Regions from separate parts of the Arthrobacter sp. SDR-2R genome, predicted to be linked through region 2. Evidence: riboswitches for the same ligand, from Rfam matches in the RefSeq annotation. Region 2 holds a riboswitch; each other region holds the start of a gene.
The links. Region 2 has a riboswitch for cyclic di-AMP ahead of AC3ANU_RS18570 (C40 family peptidase). Riboswitches for the same ligand answer to the same signal wherever they lie in the genome.
Positions count from the first base shown of each region.

Region 1: linked by a shared signal. The riboswitch ahead of AC3ANU_RS19210 (aggregation-promoting factor C-terminal-like domain-containing protein) and the one ahead of AC3ANU_RS18570 (C40 family peptidase) in region 2 are both predicted to bind cyclic di-AMP.
Region 3: linked by a shared signal. The riboswitch ahead of AC3ANU_RS11570 (C40 family peptidase) and the one ahead of AC3ANU_RS18570 (C40 family peptidase) in region 2 are both predicted to bind cyclic di-AMP.

Region 1 is NZ_CM173231.1:4,175,860-4,182,517, forward strand. It holds gene AC3ANU_RS19205 (ArnT family glycosyltransferase) at 1-1,085, shown strand, start outside; cyclic di-AMP (ydaO/yuaA leader) riboswitch at 1,293-1,453, shown strand; gene AC3ANU_RS19210 (aggregation-promoting factor C-terminal-like domain-containing protein) at 1,459-2,172, shown strand; gene AC3ANU_RS19215 (glyoxalase superfamily protein) at 2,268-2,669, opposite strand; gene upp (uracil phosphoribosyltransferase) at 2,731-3,366, opposite strand; gene AC3ANU_RS19225 (phosphatase PAP2 family protein) at 3,379-4,182, opposite strand; gene tadA (tRNA adenosine(34) deaminase TadA) at 4,238-4,744, shown strand; gene AC3ANU_RS19235 (glycosyltransferase family 4 protein) at 4,741-5,844, opposite strand; gene AC3ANU_RS19240 (6-pyruvoyl trahydropterin synthase family protein) at 5,847-6,242, opposite strand; gene AC3ANU_RS19245 (zinc-dependent alcohol dehydrogenase) at 6,245-6,658, opposite strand, start outside.
Region 2 is NZ_CM173231.1:4,018,067-4,024,724, forward strand. It holds gene fdhD (formate dehydrogenase accessory sulfurtransferase FdhD) at 1-525, opposite strand, end outside; gene AC3ANU_RS18545 (molybdopterin molybdotransferase MoeA) at 576-2,054, opposite strand; gene AC3ANU_RS18550 (DUF6457 domain-containing protein) at 2,051-2,347, opposite strand; gene mobA (molybdenum cofactor guanylyltransferase) at 2,344-3,018, opposite strand; gene AC3ANU_RS18560 (HNH endonuclease) at 3,114-3,614, opposite strand; gene AC3ANU_RS18565 (NlpC/P60 family protein) at 3,883-4,650, opposite strand; gene AC3ANU_RS18570 (C40 family peptidase) at 4,814-5,491, opposite strand; cyclic di-AMP (ydaO/yuaA leader) riboswitch at 5,562-5,741, opposite strand; gene AC3ANU_RS18575 (M23 family metallopeptidase) at 5,870-6,658, opposite strand, start outside.
Region 3 is NZ_CM173231.1:2,477,065-2,483,722, forward strand. It holds gene AC3ANU_RS11560 (ribonuclease Z) at 1-524, shown strand, start outside; gene AC3ANU_RS11565 (protein adenylyltransferase SelO) at 508-1,971, shown strand; gene AC3ANU_RS11570 (C40 family peptidase) at 2,098-2,931, opposite strand; cyclic di-AMP (ydaO/yuaA leader) riboswitch at 2,935-3,105, opposite strand; gene AC3ANU_RS11575 (aggregation-promoting factor C-terminal-like domain-containing protein) at 3,263-4,747, shown strand; gene AC3ANU_RS11580 (TraR/DksA family transcriptional regulator) at 4,769-5,128, shown strand; gene AC3ANU_RS11585 (DNA alkylation repair protein) at 5,125-5,655, shown strand; gene AC3ANU_RS11590 (DUF1810 domain-containing protein) at 5,681-6,127, shown strand; gene AC3ANU_RS11595 (glucose 1-dehydrogenase) at 6,164-6,658, opposite strand, start outside.

The sequences.
Region 1 (6,658 bases), 160 kb from region 2:
TGCTCCGGATGTTCAACAGCGAGTTCGGCGGCCAGATCGCGTGGCTGCTGCCGTCCGCCCTGATCCTTGCGGCGGGCCTGCTGTGGTTGGGCCGGCGGGCCCCGCGGACCGATGCGGTGCGCGCCGCCGTCATCATCTGGGGCTCGTGGGTGCTGGTGACGGGCCTGGTCTTCAGCTTCATGGCCGGCATCATCCACCCTTACTACGCCGTGGCGCTGGCGCCGGGGATCGCCGGGCTTGCGGGGCTGGGCACGGTCCTCCTGTGGCAGCACCGGCAGCAGCCACCCGCCGCACTCCTGCTGGCCGCAGCGGTGGCCGCGGCCGCCCTGATGGCCTTCCAGCTGCTGGGCACCACGTCCGCCTACGGCGCGTGGCTGCGTTGGCTGGTCCTTTCCGGAGGCTTGGCGGCCGCAGCGGGCGTGGCGTTCGGCAGGTTCCTGCGCTGGCGTGCCGTGCAGCGGACGACGGCGGCGCTCGCCATTGCGGCGTCGCTCACCGGGCCGCTGGCGTACTCCCTTTCCACGGCGTCGACAACGCACAGCGCGGCGATCGTCAGTGCCGGGCCCTCGTCGGGCTTCGCCCCTCGCGGGACGGGCCCTGGCCGGAGCGGGACAGGCAGCACCAGGCAGCCAGCAACCCAGGGAAACACGGCCCGCCAGCAGGGCGCGCCCGGGGGAACACTTCCCGGCGGAACCGCTGCTGCCGGTGGTCGCGGAGGCGGGGCCGTGGGAGGCCTCTTGGGCGCCCCCACGCCGTCCGCGGAACTCGTGGCAGCACTCAGGAATGGCGCCTCGGGCTACACCTGGGCAGCGGCAGTGGTGGGGTCGAACAACGCTGCCGGTTACCAGTTGGCAACGGAACTGCCGGTCATGGCGGTGGGTGGGTTCAACGGCACAGATCCCGCCCCTACCTTGGCGGAGTTCCAGGATCTGGTGTCCCAGGGAAAGATCCACTACTTCATCACAGGCGGAACCATCCGGGCCAGTACCGGTTCGGACGCTGCCGCCCAGATCGCCCAGTGGGTGGCGAACAACTTCACGGCGCAGAGCATTGGCGGCACCACCGTCTACCTGTTGGCTGGGTAACGGGAACTGTAACGGTCGGCGCGCTGCGCTCATGAAATGGGGCGGCCATACCCCAATGGGACCGAGGTTACGAACGGGGAATCCGGCAAATCAACGCGCTGAGGATCGTGACTTCCGTTACCTAAATGTGACTTTCGCGTGCACTTCCTGTAGCGTCGATTGGGTGCGGCCCCCGTTCGGGCCGCATATCCCGGGTCGACGCCAAGCTCTGCCGCTTCCCCGGATTCCGATTGAGCTACGGCAGAGGCGGGGGACCCACCGTCCCGGGCACTGAATGCCCTTGGGGTTAAGCCAGTACGTGATCTTTCCGTATGGCCGGATGCCCTCATCCGAACCCGACAGCTAACTCCGCAGGTGTGAGAGGCGATCAATCATGTCCAAGAACACGGCAGAAGCACGCCTGCTGCAGGCCAAGGCTAAACACAGGGCCAAGCAGCAGGCCAAAAAGACCACCCTGGGCCAGCGCGCCGCCGTCCTGGCAGTATCCTGCGCGGTGCTGGTGGGGGTAGGCGCGGCAGGACAGGCCACCAGCAGCATGACTCCGGTGTCATCCACCGCATCCAACCCTCCCACGTCGGCGTCCGACGCTCAAATGAGCATCGAGAAGAGCGAGATCCGCTCCAACCCGGCAGCAAACCCCGCTCCCGCTGCCATCAGCGTGGCGCCGCAGGCAGCGGAACCGGCCCCTGCAGCGGCACCGGCAGCCCCCGCACCCGCCGCGCCAGCCCCGGCCCCGGCGCCTGCCCCCGCACCTGAGCCGGCTCCCGCCGTCGCGGTTAACGATCCCGCAGGCGCCCAGGCGTACGCCGCCAGCCAGCTGGGCGCGTTCGGCTGGGGACCGGACCAGATGCAGTGCCTGCAGACGCTGTGGACCAAGGAGTCCGACTGGACCACCACGGCCACCAATTCCAGCAGCGGGGCTTACGGCATCGTCCAGTCCCTGCCCGCTGAGAAGATGGCCAGCGCCGGTGCGGACTACCTCACCAACTACCGCACGCAGATCAACTGGGGCCTGGACTACATCAAGAAGAGCTACCAGTCGCCCTGTGGTGCCCTGAACTTCCACCTGTCCCACAACTGGTACTAGGCACTCCTCCCCCCGGCGGCAGCGATGCCGGGGAACTGCACCAAAGCGGCGGGCCGCATCATCACGATGCGGCCCGCCGCTTTGGTTAACCAGCGCTATCCGGTGCCCTCACCAGCTTCCTGTCCGTCGTTCCGCCACGGGATGTATTGGACAGCCCACTTGTTCCCGTCCGGATCGGCAAAGTAGACGAAGTGGCCCCAGTCCTGCACGTCCACGTCGCTGACATCCACGCCGTTGTTTTTCAGCTGGTCATGGGCGGCATTGATGTCGTTGACCACCAGCTGCAGGTTGGAGCCCGTGCCGGGCGGGGCGTCGACGAGTCCTTCGCCGATGCAGATGGAGCAGGCCGAGCCCGGCGGCGTCAACTGCACAAAGCGGATGGAGTCCGACGGCCGCTCGTCGTAGTCGGCGTTAAAGCCCACTTTGTTGACGTAGAAGTCCTTGGCACGGTCAACGTCGGATACGGGGACAAAGACAAGCTCGAGTTTCCAGTCCATCCGCACAGGCTAGCGGCGGGACACCCGTTGGGAAAGAGCCCGTTCAAACAGGGCAGCAGCGCTACCCGGCGATGCCGTAGAGGCGGTCGCCGGCGTCGCCCAGCCCGGGGACAATGTAGGACTTCTCGTTGAGCTTCTCGTCGATGGAGGCCAGGACGATGTGCACGTTGGCCCCTGACAGTTCCTCCTCCAGCCGCGCCAGGCCCTCGGGGGCGGCCAGCAGGCAGATGCAGGTGACGTCGGAAGCGCCGCGCTTGAACAGGAACTTGATGGCTTCGCGCAGGGTTCCGCCCGTGGCCAGCATGGGGTCCAGGACGAAAACCTGGCGGCCGGTGAGGTCCTCCGGCAGGCGCTCCGCGTAGGTGATGATGTCCAGTGTCTCCTCGTCCCGGGCCATGCCCAGGAAACCCACTTCAGCGGTGGGAACCAGCTTGGTCATGCCTTCCAGCATTCCCAGGCCGGCGCGCAGGATGGGAACCACCAGCGGGGTGGGCTTGGTGAAGGCGGTGCCGACGGTGGTGCTGACGGGCGTCTCGATGGTGACGGGCTCGGTGCGGACCTCCCGAGTGGCTTCGTAGGCCAGCAGGGTCACCAGCTCTTCCGTCAGCTGGCGGAAGACCGGCGACGGCGTGTTCTTGTCCCTCAGGACAGTGAGCTTGTGGGCGACCAGGGGGTGGTCAACAACGAGAGTGCGCATCCCCCAAAACTATCACTCGGCGCTGCCCTTCCCGCGTCCGGAGTGTTCGCCGTCGTGCAGTTCCTCGGCCACCACGTCCCGGACGATGGGACGGTCGAACGACGGCGCTGCCCCTGCGTGCTCGCGCCTTCGGACCAGGTGGAACAGCCGGTGGGCCAGGATAACGATTGCCACCCAGGCCAGGCCCAGGATCCAGCCGGCCATAACGTCCGTGAGCCAGTGGTGGCCCAGGAAGACCCGGCTCAGGCCCATGGCGATGATGAAGATCGAGCCGGCGGTGATGGCGGTAACCCGGACCCGCATGGTGTGGAACTGAAGGCAGATGAGGTAGATCACCAGACTGATCACCACGGTGGTGTTCAGGGTGTGCCCGCTGGGGAAGGATGGCGAATCCTCGTAAGGGGGGACGGCGTCCGCATGGTCGGGCCGGGTACGGCCCACCAGCTTCTTGCCGAACGTGGTGGCGGTGACGGACGCTGCCGCTGCACCGCCGATCAGGACCAGCGGACGCCAGTTCCGGCTCAGGAAGGTCAACCACGCGGTGAGGATGCTGGCCAGGATGGGCATCCCGATGCCGCCGCCGATGTTGGTGAAACCGGTGACAAAGGAGTCAAGGCCGGGGCTGCGGAGGCCTTCGGCAAAGGCAAGGGCAGGCTTGTCCAGGTTGGCCAGGCCAGCGGAGTCCACCACATCGTCGTAGACCTCTGCCCCAAGCAGCGCCAGGGACACGATGACCACACCGCCCACAAGGATGGTGAGGATCAACGCCGCATAGGGTTTGAACCAAATACCCAATCGGTCCCGAAGAGTGTCCATGGTGCCTCCCGGCATCGGCAAGTAACCTGACTAACCCCGAAACTATCATTGAGCCATGCCCTTGCCCGAAAAGAAACACGAGGCCTGGATGGGCCTTGCCCTGGCGGAGGCCCGCCGTGCGCTCGACACGGAGGACGTGCCCATCGGCGCCGTAGTGATAGGGCCCGACGGCGACGTTCTGGGTTCGGGACGCAACCAGCGGGAGGAGCTGGGCGACCCCACAGCCCACGCCGAGGTGGTGGCCATCAGGGAGGCGGCCGGACGGCTGCAGGAACGGGCACGGCTCGGCGGCGGCCAGGGCGACGGGTGGCGCTTGTCCGACTGCACGCTGGTGGTCACCCTGGAACCCTGCGCCATGTGTGCGGGCGCAATCGTCCTGGCGAGGATTCCCCGGGTTGTGTTCGGGGCCTGGGATGAGAAGGCCGGCGCTGCGGGATCGGTATTCGATATCCTCCGCGAGCGCCGGCTGAACCACTGGGTTGAGGTGTATCCCGGGGTCCGCGGGGAAGAGTGCGCTTTACTGCTGCGCGAATTTTTCGCCGCCCACCGGAGCAGCCTCTAGCCCTGCCGCTCCCCGTGTCCGCCGGGTCCCTCCAGGAGGGCCAGCACGTCCTGCGCTGGTTCGCTCCATCCCGGCAGCCTGGTCCGCGCATCGAGCGCAGCTGAACGCCATTTTTCCCGGGTCTTTCCATCCACCAGCCAACCCCGCAGTGCATTGGCCAGGCGGCCGGGACTCTCCTGTCCGCCGTCTGGAAGGGTAAGCACTGCCCCCGGAAGGCGGGGTTCGCCGTCGGCCGTTCCCAGCCCGCCCATGCCAAGCGCCTCCACCGCCCCGGTCCCGGCACGGACCAGAACAGGAATGCCGTGGGCCAGGGATTCGGTGACGGCCATGCCGAAAGCCTCCAGCCGCGACACCAGCAGGGTCAGGTCCGTCCGCGCCCATTCGGCCTCTAAGGCTTCGCCAATGAGCTCGCCGGTGAGCTGCACCCGCCGCTGGAGCCCGTGGGCAGTAATGGCAGCCCGGACCTCCCGTGCGTAGTCCGGGTCCGCCTGCTCGGAGCCCACGAACGACGCAGTCCATTCAAGGTCCTGGATCCGGGCCAGGGCATGCACGGACAGCAACTGGTCCTTGTTTGGCAGCAGCGCGGCGATGACCGCCACGTGCGGCGGCCTGGATCCCTGGGCCAGGGGTGCGGGGTTGACGCCGGGAAGGACAACGGTGACCCGGGAAAGCCCCCTTTCCAGGAGGAGGGATGCAGATGACGTGCTGGTGCAGATCACGCCGGTTGCCGCACGGAGGGCTCTCGCTTCGCGTTCCAGGGCTGCGGCCCCGGAGCTTTCCTCAACGGGCATATGCACCAGGACCCATGTTTCCCCGCCCGCCTTCGCGGCGTATTCGAGTTCATCCGGGGCACCTACCGCCACCAGGCCGTCCACGATGGCCACTGCTTCCCCGTGGTGTGCCTCAGGTTCCCATGCTCCGAGGAGGGTGGCCAGCCGGCGTCGTTCCTTGGCGCCGGCGTCCGGCCAGTTGCCTTCCACGGCAACCACCTCCACCTCCGCGCCCCGTTCCTGCAGGCCCGCAACCAGGCGCGCGTTGTAGACGTTGCCGCCTGAGCTGTGGCGGATATTGCCGGGAACCAGCAGCCGGATGGGACGCATTGCTACGCGGTGAGGTCCAGGGAAAAGGTGGCCCAGGCGTCAGGATTCTCGCGCAGGGTGACCTCCAGTCCTGCGAGTTCACGGCCGTCGTCGTTGTCCTTGATCTCTGCGGCCACCTTCCGGGCGATGTACTCGGCGAGGGCTTCCGTGGTGCTGAGCTTGCCCTCGAAGTCCGGGTGCTCGTCCAGGTTGCGGTAGTTCAGGCCGGCGAGCACCTCCTCGATGATGGTCCCGGCGGCGCCGATGTCCAGGACGATCGCGTCGGCATTCAGGGCGCGACGGCGGAAGGCCACCTCGGCGACGAAGGTTGCACCGTGCAGGCCCTGGGCGGGGCCGAAAGCCTCACGGGGAAGGCTGTGGGCAATCATGAAGTGGCGGCGGATGGTCAGGCTGAACATTGTTACCTCAAGTCTTTGGGGGTGTGGGTGGCTGGGCTGGGCGCGGGACTGCCGGCAGGGTATTCGACGACGTGGCACAGGGCTTCCAGGCTGCCGTCCGCCAGGCTCTGGACCACGCCAGGCAGGTCCTCGAACCGGGACGATCCCGTCAGGAACGCGTCGAAGACGGGGTCCTTGAGCAGCGATACGGCCAGGTCCAGGCGGTCCGCGTTGGTGCGCCTGTGGCGCCGGGAACGCGCCACCATGCCCACCTGGCTCGCCCTGATGGACAGCCGTCTGGCGTGGAAGTCCTCCCCCAGCGGCACAGTGACCTCACGGTTGGCATACCAGGACATTTCGATGATTTCGCCTTCATCGCCGGCGAGCTGCAGGCTGCGCTCCAGGCCTTCCTGCGAGGCCGAGCAGTGGAACACGAT
Region 2 (6,658 bases):
TGCCGCGTGCACGCCGCCGGTGTCCTCGAAGACACGCTGGGACTTCCGCAACATCCCCGGCAGGGCGGCCAGGACTTCCGCGTCCACAGTCAACGGGTCCGTCCGGGGGCTGAAGTGGGAGGACTTTTGGACAGCTTCGATGGAGTCCGTTCCACAGATGCCGCAGGAGCTGGACGTGTAGACGTTGCGGCCGGTGTCGGGAACTGGCACATCCGGCCGCAGCTGGGCCTCCACCACGTTGAATGTCTGGACACCGTTCTCGTCCTCGCCGGCACAGAATCGCAGCGAAACCAGCTGTTCGGGGGCCCATATGACCCCCTCGGACACCAGGAATCCAGCCACCAGGTCAAAGTCGTCCCCCGGGGTTCGCATGGTGACCGAATAGGAAAGCTTTCCCAGCCGGATCTCCAGCGGTTCCTCGACGGCGAGGACGTCTTCGCGGTGGCGGACCGGGTACTCCAGGGCTCCCGGCGAACCGTCCAGGACATACTTGTGCACCTTGCGGCGCTGGGTTACGCGTCCCATGTTCCACCCTGCTTGTTCATTACTCCATCATGGCACCAACAGGGGCCGCCTCAGCCCAGGAGGGCGCTCCAGTCCACGGGTCCGCTGGGTGCCGGCTTACCCTTGGGCTGGCCTGTCCGTGCGGCGCTTCTTGGTTTGGCTTTGGCCGGGCCGTCCTGGGTAGGAGGTATTGGCGGCCCCCATGGCAGGGCCAACGCGGGCACCGGCTCGCCGAGCTGCACGCCGTGCGGTGGCACTACCAGCACACCGTCCGCGGCGGCGAGCCCGCGCATCATCCCTGGCCCCGTATGCTGCGCCGGGGACGCCATGCCGTACAGCAGCCGGAACGGCATCAGCCGGGTACGCCCGGGGTCCGGCTCGATCATGGTCCCGCACGGCACCTCCTCCACCGCCGGCATGGGACGGTGCCCCAGTGCGGCCAGCAGCGGGGCCCCCACAGTGGAAAGGGCCATCATGGCCGCGAGCGGGTTGCCGGGAAGCCCCAAAACGAAGCGTCCGTCGGGCAGTTCGGCGAGCACGGCGGGGTGGCCGGGCCGCATGGCCACGCCATCGATGATGAGCCGGCCGCCGAGTTCGGCCACTGCCCTGCGGAGGTGGTCCGTTCCCGAGCGCCCGGTGCCACCGGTAGTAATGACGACGTCGGCCGGCAGGTCCGGCGCGTCCGGCACCTCCGGCAGCACGTCCTCGAGCGCCGCAAGCCATTCGTCATAGGAGTCGCCGATCCGCTGCTGCCCGACGGGTATGCCGCCCAGCATGGCGACGACATCCGGCAGCTGCGGGCCGAAGGTGTCGCGCACCTGGCCCGGGGCCGGCGTGCCGTGTTCCACCACTTCGGACCCGGTCAGGACCAGGCGCACCACGGGCTTTCCCTGGACCTGCACATCGTCGTAGCCTGCCAGCGCGGCAAGTGCCAGGTGGGCGGGATTGAGCTCCACCCCCGCCTTGACCAGGATGTCCCCTTCCAGGGCTTCCTCCCCGGCTTTCCTGATGTGCTCTCCCGCGCGGGGCTCGCCCGGGCGGGCCTTGCCTCCGGTCATCAGGAGTGGGAGTCCTTCATCGTCCTGGCCAAGGACTGCGCTCTCGGTGCGAAGCACTGCCTTGCCGCCTGCAGGGATCAGGCCGCCGGTGGCGATGGGGCTGGCCTGGTGCGGTGCCAGCCGGGTGCCGGGTTCCACCGGGATCCAGGGGCCGCTTCCGTTGACTACCCAGCCGTCCATGGCCGAGGACGCATAGTGGGGCATGTCCTGGAGGGCCACGATGTCCTGGTCCAGTTTGCGGCCCAACGCGATACGCAGTGCCACTGGTCCGGGAGGAATGGGGGTTGCGGCGTCGAACGCCGCCTGCCGGGCCTCTTCCCACGTGTGGGCAGCATGGTGCTGGCCCGCATGCCCTGCTTCCGCCGTCCCGGCTTGGACTGCGCCGGAGTCAGTGGTTCCGGGTTCAGTGGGTCCGGGTCCAGCTATGCCGGCCGGCCCTTCCGCTTCGCTGCCAGGTGGCGCCTCCGGATCGCTTTGGGGTTCCGCGGTCATTCGCCGGGAGTCCCGGCGGCAGCCTCGGCCTCGTAGTCCTTTGCCAGTGTGCGGGCAACGGCCAGGGCCGCATCCATTGATTCAGCGTCCATCTCCCTGCCGGGAGCCGCAGCCAGGCCCGCAGCGAACCCGGCGATGAAAGTGGTGAGCGGAGCGGCTGGCCGGACCACAGCATGGGCGGCGACGCCCGCAAGCGCCAGCACCGCGTTGACGTCCACCTGGACGTCCTCAAGCTTGTACGCCTGGAGAAGTGCCCTGCACCACTCTTCCAGTGTTTCGTCCTGGCTCTTCACGTATTGCCTCCCACGTTTGCTCCGCCCGTCTGCCGGTCCTGGCGTTCGCTCTGGTTCCCGGCGGCAATCCCCAGCGCGGCAGCGTCATCCCAGGTATCCACATCAGAGGTGGACCCGGCAGGGACTGTGACAAGCTGCACGTCCAGATTAGCAAGGAGCGACCTGACAGAGCCGTTGACCAGCGCCCCGCGGGCAGCGAGGTCCCTGCACGCCTTTGTTAACTCAGGCGTGCGGTAAAAACCCACCAGTGGCTGTGGGCGGTCGCCTTCGGCAGCCATGACATTTGCCGGGTCCGCCGCCGTGGACATCTGCAAAGCTTCCTGAAGCGCTGCCACCGCTTGGGATGCCAGCGGCATGTCGCAGGCCAGCACCAGGAGGTAGGGCGCACCCTCGCCGATGTCCGCCAGCGCATCCAGCCCGGCCGCTATGGCTGCCGCCGGGCCCGCGAAGTGCGGCTGCTCCCTGCAGCTCAGCAGGTTGGGAGGCCAGATTGGCAGGGAAGCCATCTCGCCCACAACTGCCACATGCCGGGCCCCCGCGGCGGCAGCGACAGCGCGTTCGAGGAGGGATTGGCCTTGGAAGACGAGCGACTGCTTGGGTACGCCGCCCAGCCGCGATGACCTCCCCCCGGCCAGGATCACGGCATCAAAGGCAAGCCCGTTCACTTCCACTCCCCCAGCCTAGCGACCGGCAGCGTAGGGGCCGCACTGCGGGTCAGAACATCCGGCGCACCGGAGCATCACGGCAACTCAGGCAGCGCGGGGTGTCAGGCAGCGCGTTCCGGAAGCAGGAAGGGGTCCCAGGCCGGCGTGGGCTTCTCCAGTTCCTTGATCTGCCAGATGGTTCCGTGCGGCGGTTCGGGCACGAACCGCAGGGTCCATCCCATCTCGGCTGGAGTGTGGTCGCCCTTGACGTTGTTGCAGCGCAGGCAGGCGGCCACCAGGTTCTCCCACGAATCGGCCCCGCCCCGGGACTTGGGGTGAACATGGTCAATGGTGTGCGCCGCTTTCCCGCAGTAGGCGCATTTATGCCCGTCGCGCCGGAGTACGCCCCTGCGGCTGACGGCCGTGGAGTGGTTGTACCGGGGCCGGATGTAGCGGTTGAGGAGGATCACGGACGGGCGGCCCAGAATGTCAGTAGGGCCCACCACGGGGTCGTCACCTTCGGCCACCACACTTGCCTTGCCCGTGAGCACAAGCACCAGCGCCCGGCGGAAAGTAATAACCGCCAGCGGTTCATATCCAGCATTCAGAACGAGAGTGCGCATGCACTTACCTCTTCACGGCCGCACCCGTCAGGGGCACGAGGGCCGGCTGCCCTCGGCATGTCCGGGCTATGGATCGACATCACAAGAGTAAACAAAGAAGTGCAGAATCGGGTAATCGCCACTCTGGAGCAGGACAACGGCTGGACACCGCGGGAGGGTCGGCCGCGGGCGGCGCGGGCCGATTAAGCGCGAAGGACCCCCACCGGGATGGCGGGGGTCCTTGGGGGCATTGCCAGGCCTGCGGCCGTTCAGGCCTGCCTTGGGATGCTTAGTTGACGCGGATGAACACGGGGCCGGAACCCACGTTTGCGCTGAAGACCACAGTCTGGTTTCCGTTGTAGCCGCCGTGGACTGCCATGCCGTTTCCGGCGTAGACAGCAATGTGGGCCATGCCCGCGCCGCCGTCAGCGTAGTAGATCAGGTCGCCCGGCTGCGCTTCGGCTGCACTCACGGTGCGGCCCAGGGACAGGTAGCCGGCGGGCCAGTCATGGAAGTGGATGCCGACGGCGGCCAGCGAGTTGGTGACCAGCATGGTGCAGTCCTGCATAACGCCGAGCTGGGCGTAGGCGGCCGAGAGGATTGCAGCGCCCTTGCCGCTGGCGGAAGCCTGGGCAGCGGGAGCGGCCGGAGCAGCAGCGGTGGCAACCTTGGCGGTGACCTTGGGAGCCGCAACGGGCTCGGCGGCAGGAGCAGCTTCCTGCACCTCGACCTGGGGCTCAGGCTCGGCGACGGGAGCCGGCGTGGTGGTGACAGCGGGCTTCTCGTAGCTGATGGCGATGGTGGAAGCCGCGGAAATCGGGGCGTCGATTGCGGATTCAACTTCCAGTGCGGACGCCGGAGCGGAATCACGCTTGACGTTGGCGTCGGCAGCGTTGGCCGCGATGCCGCTGGTCAGGACCAGGCCGGAAGCGGCAGCGATAACCGCAGCCTGGCGGCCCATGCCGCCTGCGTTGTCGCTGACGGCCTTTGCAATAACAGCGATCGAGTTGGTTTTGGTGACCTCGGCGCGATGCCGTGCGGTGGCACGAGTCGTCATCAGTTCTCTCTTTCGTTTTTCCCTCAAACCGCTTGTAGGCAGGCGAAGGTTGTTGGACGCGCCGGCATCTTGGGGGTACGTCGGCGCGTCCCGAACGGGGATGTGGTTTCTAGCGAAAAAGCCTTGGGCAAAGAAATAGCCCTTGGAGCGTTAAGCCCAAGAACTAGTTGCCGTAGTGGTAGTACGAGGAGGTGCCAGTGGCTGCAGGCGAGTGGAGCAGCGTGCCCTGGGAGGGGTTGAGTGCGCTGATCATCATGCCGTTGCCGACGTAGATGCCGACGTGCGCGCCACCGTTCTGGACAACCAGGTCACCCGGCTGCGGGGTGGAGGTGGGAGTCATGATGCTCCACGCATTGGTGCGGGGGATGCTGATTCCGGCCTGGGCGTAAACCCACTGCACGAACCCGGAGCAGTCCCAGCCGGTGACCGGGCTGGTGCCGCCCCACACGTAGGAGTGGCCGATGCCGGTGTAGGCGATGGCAGCGATGCCCGAGGTTGCCGCAGCGGATACGGTCTCCGCCGTCTTGGCGGCCGGAGACGCCTCCTGGCCTGCAGTGGTGGCGCGGTTCGCCGAGGCCGTGGACTGGGTACGCACCGCTTCCACCTTCGGAGCAGCGGTGGTCTTGACGACCGGACGCTCGAAGGACACCGTGGCCGTGGGTGCGGCCGTGACAGCGAGGGCTGCCTGGGACGAGCCGGACTCGGTGGAGGCAGAGACACCGGCCGTGGTGTCAGCTGCCGTGGCGGGCAGGCCCATGCTCAGGATGAGGCCGGAAGCCGCTGCCACAACGGCAGCCTGGCGGCCTACGGTCCCGGCATTTGCGCTGACGGCCTTGGACATGGCGTCCAGGGGGTTGGTGCGAACCGTTTGCGCACGGTGGCGCGCAGAATGATGGCGTGAAGACACGAAGGTAGCCTCTCCCAATGCCTGCGAGGTGAGCTGTCGGATTCGGATGGGAGTCACCCGGCCACGCTGCTTCCTGGGAAGCTTGTGACTTAACCCCAAGGCCTTCTGAACATGAAGGCCAAAATTGGTTCCCCCGCCCCTGCCAGACGATGAAATGCGAACGGACCTTGAGCGGTGGCAGAGTTAGGCAATCCACTCAAGAGCGTCAACTTCGGAAAAGTTGACGCGAGTTAGACGGTACAGCAGTTTTGCTTCAATGTCACATTCAGGTCACGGCGCGTCGCGGACATGTGAGAGCGGGCAACCATTTGGTTACAGCCAGCCCATGGGATCGACAACTTCGCCATTGACCTGCACCTCGAAGTGGAGGTGGCAGCCGGTGGATGCGCCCGTGGTACCGCTCAGTGCCACCACGTCCCCGCGGGAGACGGTCTGGCCCACCTTGACGTTGAAGGACGAGAGATGGTTGTAGGTGGTCTCCAGCCCGTTGCCGTGGTCAATGACCACGCGGTTTCCGCCACCGAACTGGTGCCAGCCGGCAAAGGTCACGGTACCTGTCGCGGCGGCCAGGACCGAGGTCCCGCACTGCGCCACGAAGTCCTGGCCCCGGTGGAAGTCTCCGGAGCCTCCGGTGATGGGACTGACCCGGTAGCCGAAGGGGGAAGCGGTGGTGAGGGAGGCGAGGGGTGCAGCCAGGGTGCCGGCCGAAGCGGCACGCGTGACGGAGCCGGCGGACTGGGCGCTCAGGAGTTGCTTCAGCTTCCCGTCCGGGTCGGCCTGGGTCACCACGGCCGACCGGCTGAAGTCGATCTGTGCTCCGACATCGGCCGAGATCTGGGGCTGGGGGCTGACGGCGGACGCGGCCAAGGGGGCACTGCCGGCGGCATCCGTGGCCATGACGGGACTCGTGGCGGGCACCGTGACCGTCAGCACCAGGCCTGTGGCGGCAAGGGCAATGCCGGCTTTTTGGCCAATACCGCTGGCCGCGGCAAACTCCGTCATCTGCCGGAAGGGACCCCGGCGGCGGCGCGCGTCACGATGCAGGTCGCGGGGGCGCTCCGCTGCGACAACTTCGGCAACCCGGGGTGCCGAAGGGGGGCC
Region 3 (6,658 bases), 1.5 Mb from region 2:
TCACCGAGCCAGATGGCCGCACGTTCCTGCCGGAGAGGCTGCGGGCGGCGGGCATCGAAGGGCCCGACGTGGGCCTGCTGCAGCGCGAAGGGGTCCTCGGAGCGGCCAGGCTGGAAGAGGTCAGTATTCCCAGGCCGGGCCAGCGCTTCGCTTTCATCATGGATACCGCACCGTGCCACGGTGCCGAAGAACTGGCAGCAGGCACGGACCTGCTGGTGGCCGAGTCCACGTTCAGTGACGACGACGTCGGCCTGGCCCGGCAATACCTGCACCTGACCGCCGGGCAGGCAGGGGAACTTGCGGCGTCCGGGAAGTCCCGGATGCTGGTGCTCACCCACTTCTCCGCACGCTATGGCGACGGCGTCCCGCACCTCGCGGAGCAGGCACGGGCGCAGGCTCCGGGAACCACGGTCATTGCCGCTGAGGACCTGCAGCACATTGCCGTTCCCCGCCGCCGGCAACCGGCACGGGAAGCAGCGGGCGGAACTACGGCGATAGGGTTAAGCCATGACGGCAGCAGCTGAATCCACGGTCACTTTTGACGGCCGTTTCGCCCGGGAACTGTCGGAACTCGCCGTTCCCTGGCAGGCCGAGGAAGCCCCCAGCCCCGAGCTCCTGGTCCTGAACGACAGGCTCGCACGCGACCTGGGCCTGGACCCAGGGTACCTTCGCAGTCCCGAAGGGGTGCGGCTCCTGGTGGGCAACCACGTTCCGGCGGGCGCCACCCCGGTGGCGCAGGCCTACGCGGGCCACCAGTTCGGCGGCTACTCTCCGCTGCTTGGCGACGGACGCGCCCTGCTGCTTGGTGAGGTCACGGACAAAGGCGGCCGCCTCCTGGACCTCCATCTCAAAGGCTCGGGGCGCACGCCGTTTGCCCGCGCCGGGGACGGACGTGCCGTCGTCGGGCCCATGCTCCGTGAGTACGTGGTAAGTGAAGCCATGCATGCCCTGCACATTCCCACCACCCGCTCGCTCGCGGTCGTGGCAACTGGCCGGCAGGTCAGGCGTGACGGCATGCTGCCCGGTGCGGTCCTGGCGCGGGTTGCCGGCAGCCACCTGCGCGTCGGCAGCTTCCAGTACGCGCGGGCCACGGAAAACTTCGAGCTGCTGAAGCGGCTGGCGGATTTCGCCATCGGCAGGCACTACCCGCACGCTGCCGGCGCCCCAAACCCCTACCTGGAGTTGTTCGCCTCGGTGGTCTCCGCCCAGGCGGACCTGGTGGCCCGGTGGATGCTGGTGGGGTTCGTGCACGGGGTCATGAATACGGACAATATGACCATCTCAGGGGAAACCATCGACTACGGCCCGTGCGCGTTCATGGATGTGTTCAATCCCGCCGCTGTCTACAGTTCCATCGACGTCAGCGGACGCTACGCCTACGCCAGCCAGCCGGTGCTGGCCGAATGGAACCTTGCACGGCTGGCGGAGGCAATGCTGCCGCTGATCGACGGGGACCAGGAAAAGGCGGTTGCCCCCGCGGTGGAGGTACTTGGCGGATTCCGCGGACAGTACAGCCAGGCGTGGTCCGGCGGCATGAAGGCCAAGCTGGGCCTGTCGGGAGATGCGGACAGCGACGCCGCCTCCGCCCTGGTGGACGGTGCCATTGCCATCCTGAAGGACGGGCCGGTGGACTACACCTTGTTCTTCCGGAACCTGGGCAAGGCCGCGCGGGGGGACCTCCGTCCCGTGCGCGGCATGGTCCTGGACCTTGAAGCGTTCGACGCCTGGGCGGAGCGGTGGCAGGCCCTGGGGCCCGACGCGGAACTGATGGACAGCGTGAACCCTGCCTATATTCCGCGGAACCACCTCGTGGAAGAGGCGCTGTCCGCCGCCACTGACGGAAACCTGGCTCCCCTGCAGCAGTTGCTCGAGGCCGTCGGCAGCCCCTTCGCCGAGCGGCCGGGCCTGGAACGCTACGCCGAAGGTGCCCCTGAGGATTTCGGCACCTACATGACCTTCTGCGGGACGTGACTGTTCAGCGGTACGGTGCGGAAATGACAGGAGGGCGGCAGCCGGGAATACCCGGCTGCCGCCCTCCTGTCTAAGAACAGCTTTGCTGTTTAGTACCAGCCTGCTGCTGCCAAAGCGTTGCGAAGGCTAGGCTACGCGGACTGCGGAGTAGCCGCCGAGCCAGCTGATGGAGTGGACCTCGGTGCTGTAGCCGTTGACGCCGCCGCTCACAACCTGGCCGTTGCCGGCGTACACGCCCACGTGGCCGGAGGTGATGATCAGGTCGCCGGGGGCGGGAGCGCCGACAACGGTTCCGTACTGGAAGAACTGCGTGGGGGCCAGGTCGCCGACGGACTTGCCGACGGAGCGCAGGGCCTTCTCAACCATTGCGGTGCAGTCCTGGTTCACGCCGACCTGGCTGTAAGCGGATGCCAGGATGGCAGCGCCGGTCCCGGTGCCGGTGGACGCCGCCGGGGCGGCTGAGGCGTAGGACATGTTCATGCCGGTGTTTGCCGGTGCGGTTGCGGCTGCCGTCTGGACGGGAGCTGCTGCCGGCGCCGGGGCTGCGGTGTGGCCAGCGCCGGGGATCTGGATCTGGTCACCGGGGTAGATGATGGAGGACAGTCCCAGTCCGTTGGCGGCCAGGACGTCGTTGAGGCTGACGCCATGGGCGGCCGCGATGGCCCCGATGGTGTCGCCGGACACCACCGTGTGGACGGTTCCTGCTGCTGCGGCGGGTGCTGCTGCCGGGGCAGGTGCGGAGTATGCCTGGACGCTGGTGTTCTCAGTGGTGTCCGGGCCGGTGACACCTGCATGGGCCGGGGCTCCGACGCCAAAGGCAATACCGGACGCTGCAGCAACGGCAAGCGCCGGACGGCCCAGCGAACGGGCCTGGGACTTGGCGGTTACGGCGAGGCCCTCGAGCACAATGGAGCGGGCCGGAGTCGCGCGGTGACGGGCAGTGGTGGAAATTTTTGACACAGTTGATCGCCTCTCCCATGCCTGCGGGGTGAGCTGTCGGGTTCGGGCTGGAGATACCCGGCCGGTAGCTGGCTCCGCGGGCGGAGGCGCTAACGACTTAACCCCAAGGCCACATGTGGCCGTAGAAACTTGGTTCCCCCGTCCCTGCCAAACGGAAAGCGGTTGAATCCCATGATCAGCGGCAGGGCTCGGCATGCTGACGGGAATGTCCCGTCTGAGAGGGACACCAAACGACCATAACCCGCGCTGCCCCCGATTGTCACATTTGGATAACATACGAGGCTCCCCTCTCAATTGCGCAAACGTCTTGATGTACTTCGCATTTCGGGCGGTGACCTCGACCGATGCAGGCAGGGTCTTTATCGCTGCAAACGGTAACAATGTGGCCACGGACGCGCCCTCGGGGGCCGCGCCGGACGGTAAGCTTCGGGACTATGCCCCTGTTCGTGACCAGCCGAGGGACCCGCTCCTCGGTGGCGTGCTGGCCATCGCCCTGGCCGCCGCCACCGTGCTGCCGGCCGCAGCGGAGGAGCCGCCGCCCGGCGGATATCCCTCCTGGTCGGATGTGCAGCAGGCGCAGTCGTCCGAAGCGGCAAAAGCTGCAGAAATTGCCACCATCGACGGGCTCTTGACCGGCCTGCAGGCGCAGTCGGAGGCAGCCGGGGACGCAGCCGTACGGTCGGCCGCCGAATACGCTGCCGCGGATGCAGAGCTCCAGTCCGCCACATCACGCCTGGAAACCCTGTCCGCACGGGCCGCCCGCGCAAACGACGAAGTGGCCCGGTACCGGAAGGACCTCGGCGCCCTGGCCGTGCAGTCGTACAAGACAGGCGGGACCAACGCCGGGTTCTTCGTGGCGCTGGACGCCCTGGGGACCAACAGCGTCCAGGGCCTCAACCTCGTCAAGCTCGTGGGGGACAAGACGGCCGCGTTGGTGGTCAAGGCGGCGGCGGCCGGAAAGGTATCCGCTGCCCTGGTGGAACAGGAAAAGGTTGCCAGGAGCGAACGGGAGCGCCTGTCCGGGGAGGCAAGGGCAAAAGCCGGGGCAGCCAGTTCCGCCAGGGACGCACTGGCACGGCAGGTGGCCGAGGAGCAGCGGCACGGCGGCGAGCTAACGGCCCAGCTTGCCGCCCTGAAAGGGACGACGGCGGCGCTTGAGGGGGAGTACCGCCAAGGCCAGGCTGCGCTGGCTGCCTACGAGGCGGCCCAGGCGGCCAAGCGCGCCGCAGCGGAGGAGCAGGCCCGCCGCCAGGCCGAAGCGGCCGCCAAGGCTGCCGCGGCGGCCGCCCAGCAGCCCAGGCCGCCCGCACCAGCCGCCCCAGCCGCCGTGGGCGGCAATCCTGTCCCGGTGAATCCAGCCCCTGCCAATCCTGTCCCGGCCAACCCTCCGCCGGCCAACCCTCCGCCGGCCAACCCTGTCCCTTCCGTTCCGGAGGCGCCGCCAGCCGAGCCGGCCCTGTTAAGCCCGCCCGCCGTCGTCGTGCCTTCCATTCCCGGCGGAGCGGTCAACGATCCGGCAGGGGCGAAAAGCTACGCGTCCGGACGCCTTGCCGCTTTCGGCTGGGGCCAGGACCAGTTCCTGTGCCTGGCCCAGCTGTGGACCAAGGAATCCAACTGGCTGACCACCGCCACCAACGCGTGGTCCGGGGCCTACGGAATTGCCCAGGCACTGCCGCCCGGCAAGTATGCCAGCGCCGGGAGCGACTGGCTGACCAGCTACCGGACGCAGATCGAATGGGGCCTGGGCTACATCCGTGACCGCTACGGGTCGCCCTGCGGGGCATGGAACCATTCCGTATCCCTGAACTGGTACTGACTGACGCGCTAGGCTTTCCCCATGCCAGATTTCGGACGGTTCCGTGCACTGCTCGAAGAGGAGCGGACGCGGCGGATGGCGCTGCTGCCGGCGCTGCGGGCGGACATCGACGCTGCGAATTCGGCCCGCCAGGACTCCAACGTCGACGACGAACACGATCCGGAGGGCGCCACGATCGCCTTCGAGCTGTCACAGGCATCGGCGCTGCTGAAACAAAGCTCGGCGGGGCTGGACCAGATTGAAGCTGCCCTGGCCCGGCTGGCCGCGGGGACCTATGGCATCTGTGCGGTGTGCGGGGAACCCATCGCCGAGGGCAGGCTGGAAGCCCGGCCCTGGACCCCGTTCTGCATCCACCACGCCTCCGCGGGGCGCGCGCGGTGACCGGCACGGCGGACGTGGTGTCCGCTGCGGCGGAATTTGTTGACCGTACCCTCCAGAATGAGGGCGCCTGGTACCGCGCGGACGACGTCGCACACCGCCTGGGCGGTGTGCTGGCCTCGTATGGTTCCTCCGTGGGCGCCGTCCGTGGAACTGTGCGCGACGCCCTGCGCAAATTCAAGGACCTGGACCACGACGCAACCGTGATGCTGGCCTCTGCCCTCTGGGGACAGCCGGGGCCCGGCTCCCGCCCGGTTTTCGAGCGCCGCCTTGCCGCCGTGGTGCTGCTGCAGTCACGGGTGCGGCTCCTGCAGCATTCGGACCTGACCCGGCTGGAAGGCTTCCTCCGCTCCGCCCACACAGCGGATCTGACCGCGCCCCTGCTCTCCGATGTCCTGATGCCGCTGCTGGCAGGGCTGGGGGAGCGTGAACGGCAGCGGGCCCGCGGTGTGGTGGAACGGTGGAGCGGGGACCCGGACGCCCATCTTCAGGCGGCGGCCGCTGCCCTCATGAAGGAACTGACTTTCTAAAAGCGGACGAATGAAGGAGATCCACATGAATGAGCCGTTTGATCTTGGGCGATTTGTTGCCGCCCAAAACACCGGCGGAACCTATGACCAGGCGTTGGGGGAGCTGCAGGTCGGCCGGAAGTCCGGGCACTGGATGTGGTTCATCTTCCCGCAGATTGCCGGGCTGGGGCAGAGCGCCATGTCACGTAAATACGCCATCTCTTCACTGGCTGAAGCCCGGGCCTACCTGGACCACGAAGTCCTGGGCCCGCGGCTTCTCGAGTGTGCCACGGTCCTGGCCAACCATGCCGACCAGCCGGCCGAGGACATCTTCGGTGGCATCGACGCCAGGAAACTCCGCTCCTCCATGACACTGTTCCTCCGGGCAGCACCCGGAGAAACAGTGTTCAAGACTGTCCTGGCCCAGTTCTTCAACGGCGAGCCGGACCCTGCCACCGACGAGCTCCTGGCGGCGCAGGACGCAGCCGGCTGACCACACGGACCGGGGCAGCCGGAGCGCGGCTGGCTGCTAGGGCGTGGGGCTGCCGCCGTTGACGTTCAGCGTTTCGCCCACGACGTAGCTGGACTCCGGCGACGCCAGGAAGACGTAGGCGGGGGCCAGTTCGGCGGGCTGGCCGGCACGGCCCAGGGGCGTGGACTGGCCGAACTCCGGCAGCTGCTCCTTGGGCTGGCCGCTGCTGACCTGCAGGGGCGTCCAGATGGGGCCGGGGGCCACAGCGTTCACCCGGATGCCCTTGGGCGCAAGCTGCTGGGCCAGGCCCTTGGTGAAGTTGTTGATGCCCGCCTTGGTGGTGGCATAGTCCACCAGGGTGGGGGACGGGTTGTAGGCCTGGATGGACGTGGTGTTGATGATGGTCGAACCCGCAGGCATATGCGGCACGGCGGCCTTGGTCACCCAGAACATCGCGTAGACATTGGTCTTCAGGGTGTGGTCGAACTGCTCGTCGGAAATGTCCTGCAGGTCCTCTTGGGCCACCTGTTTCCCGGCATTGTTGACCAGGAT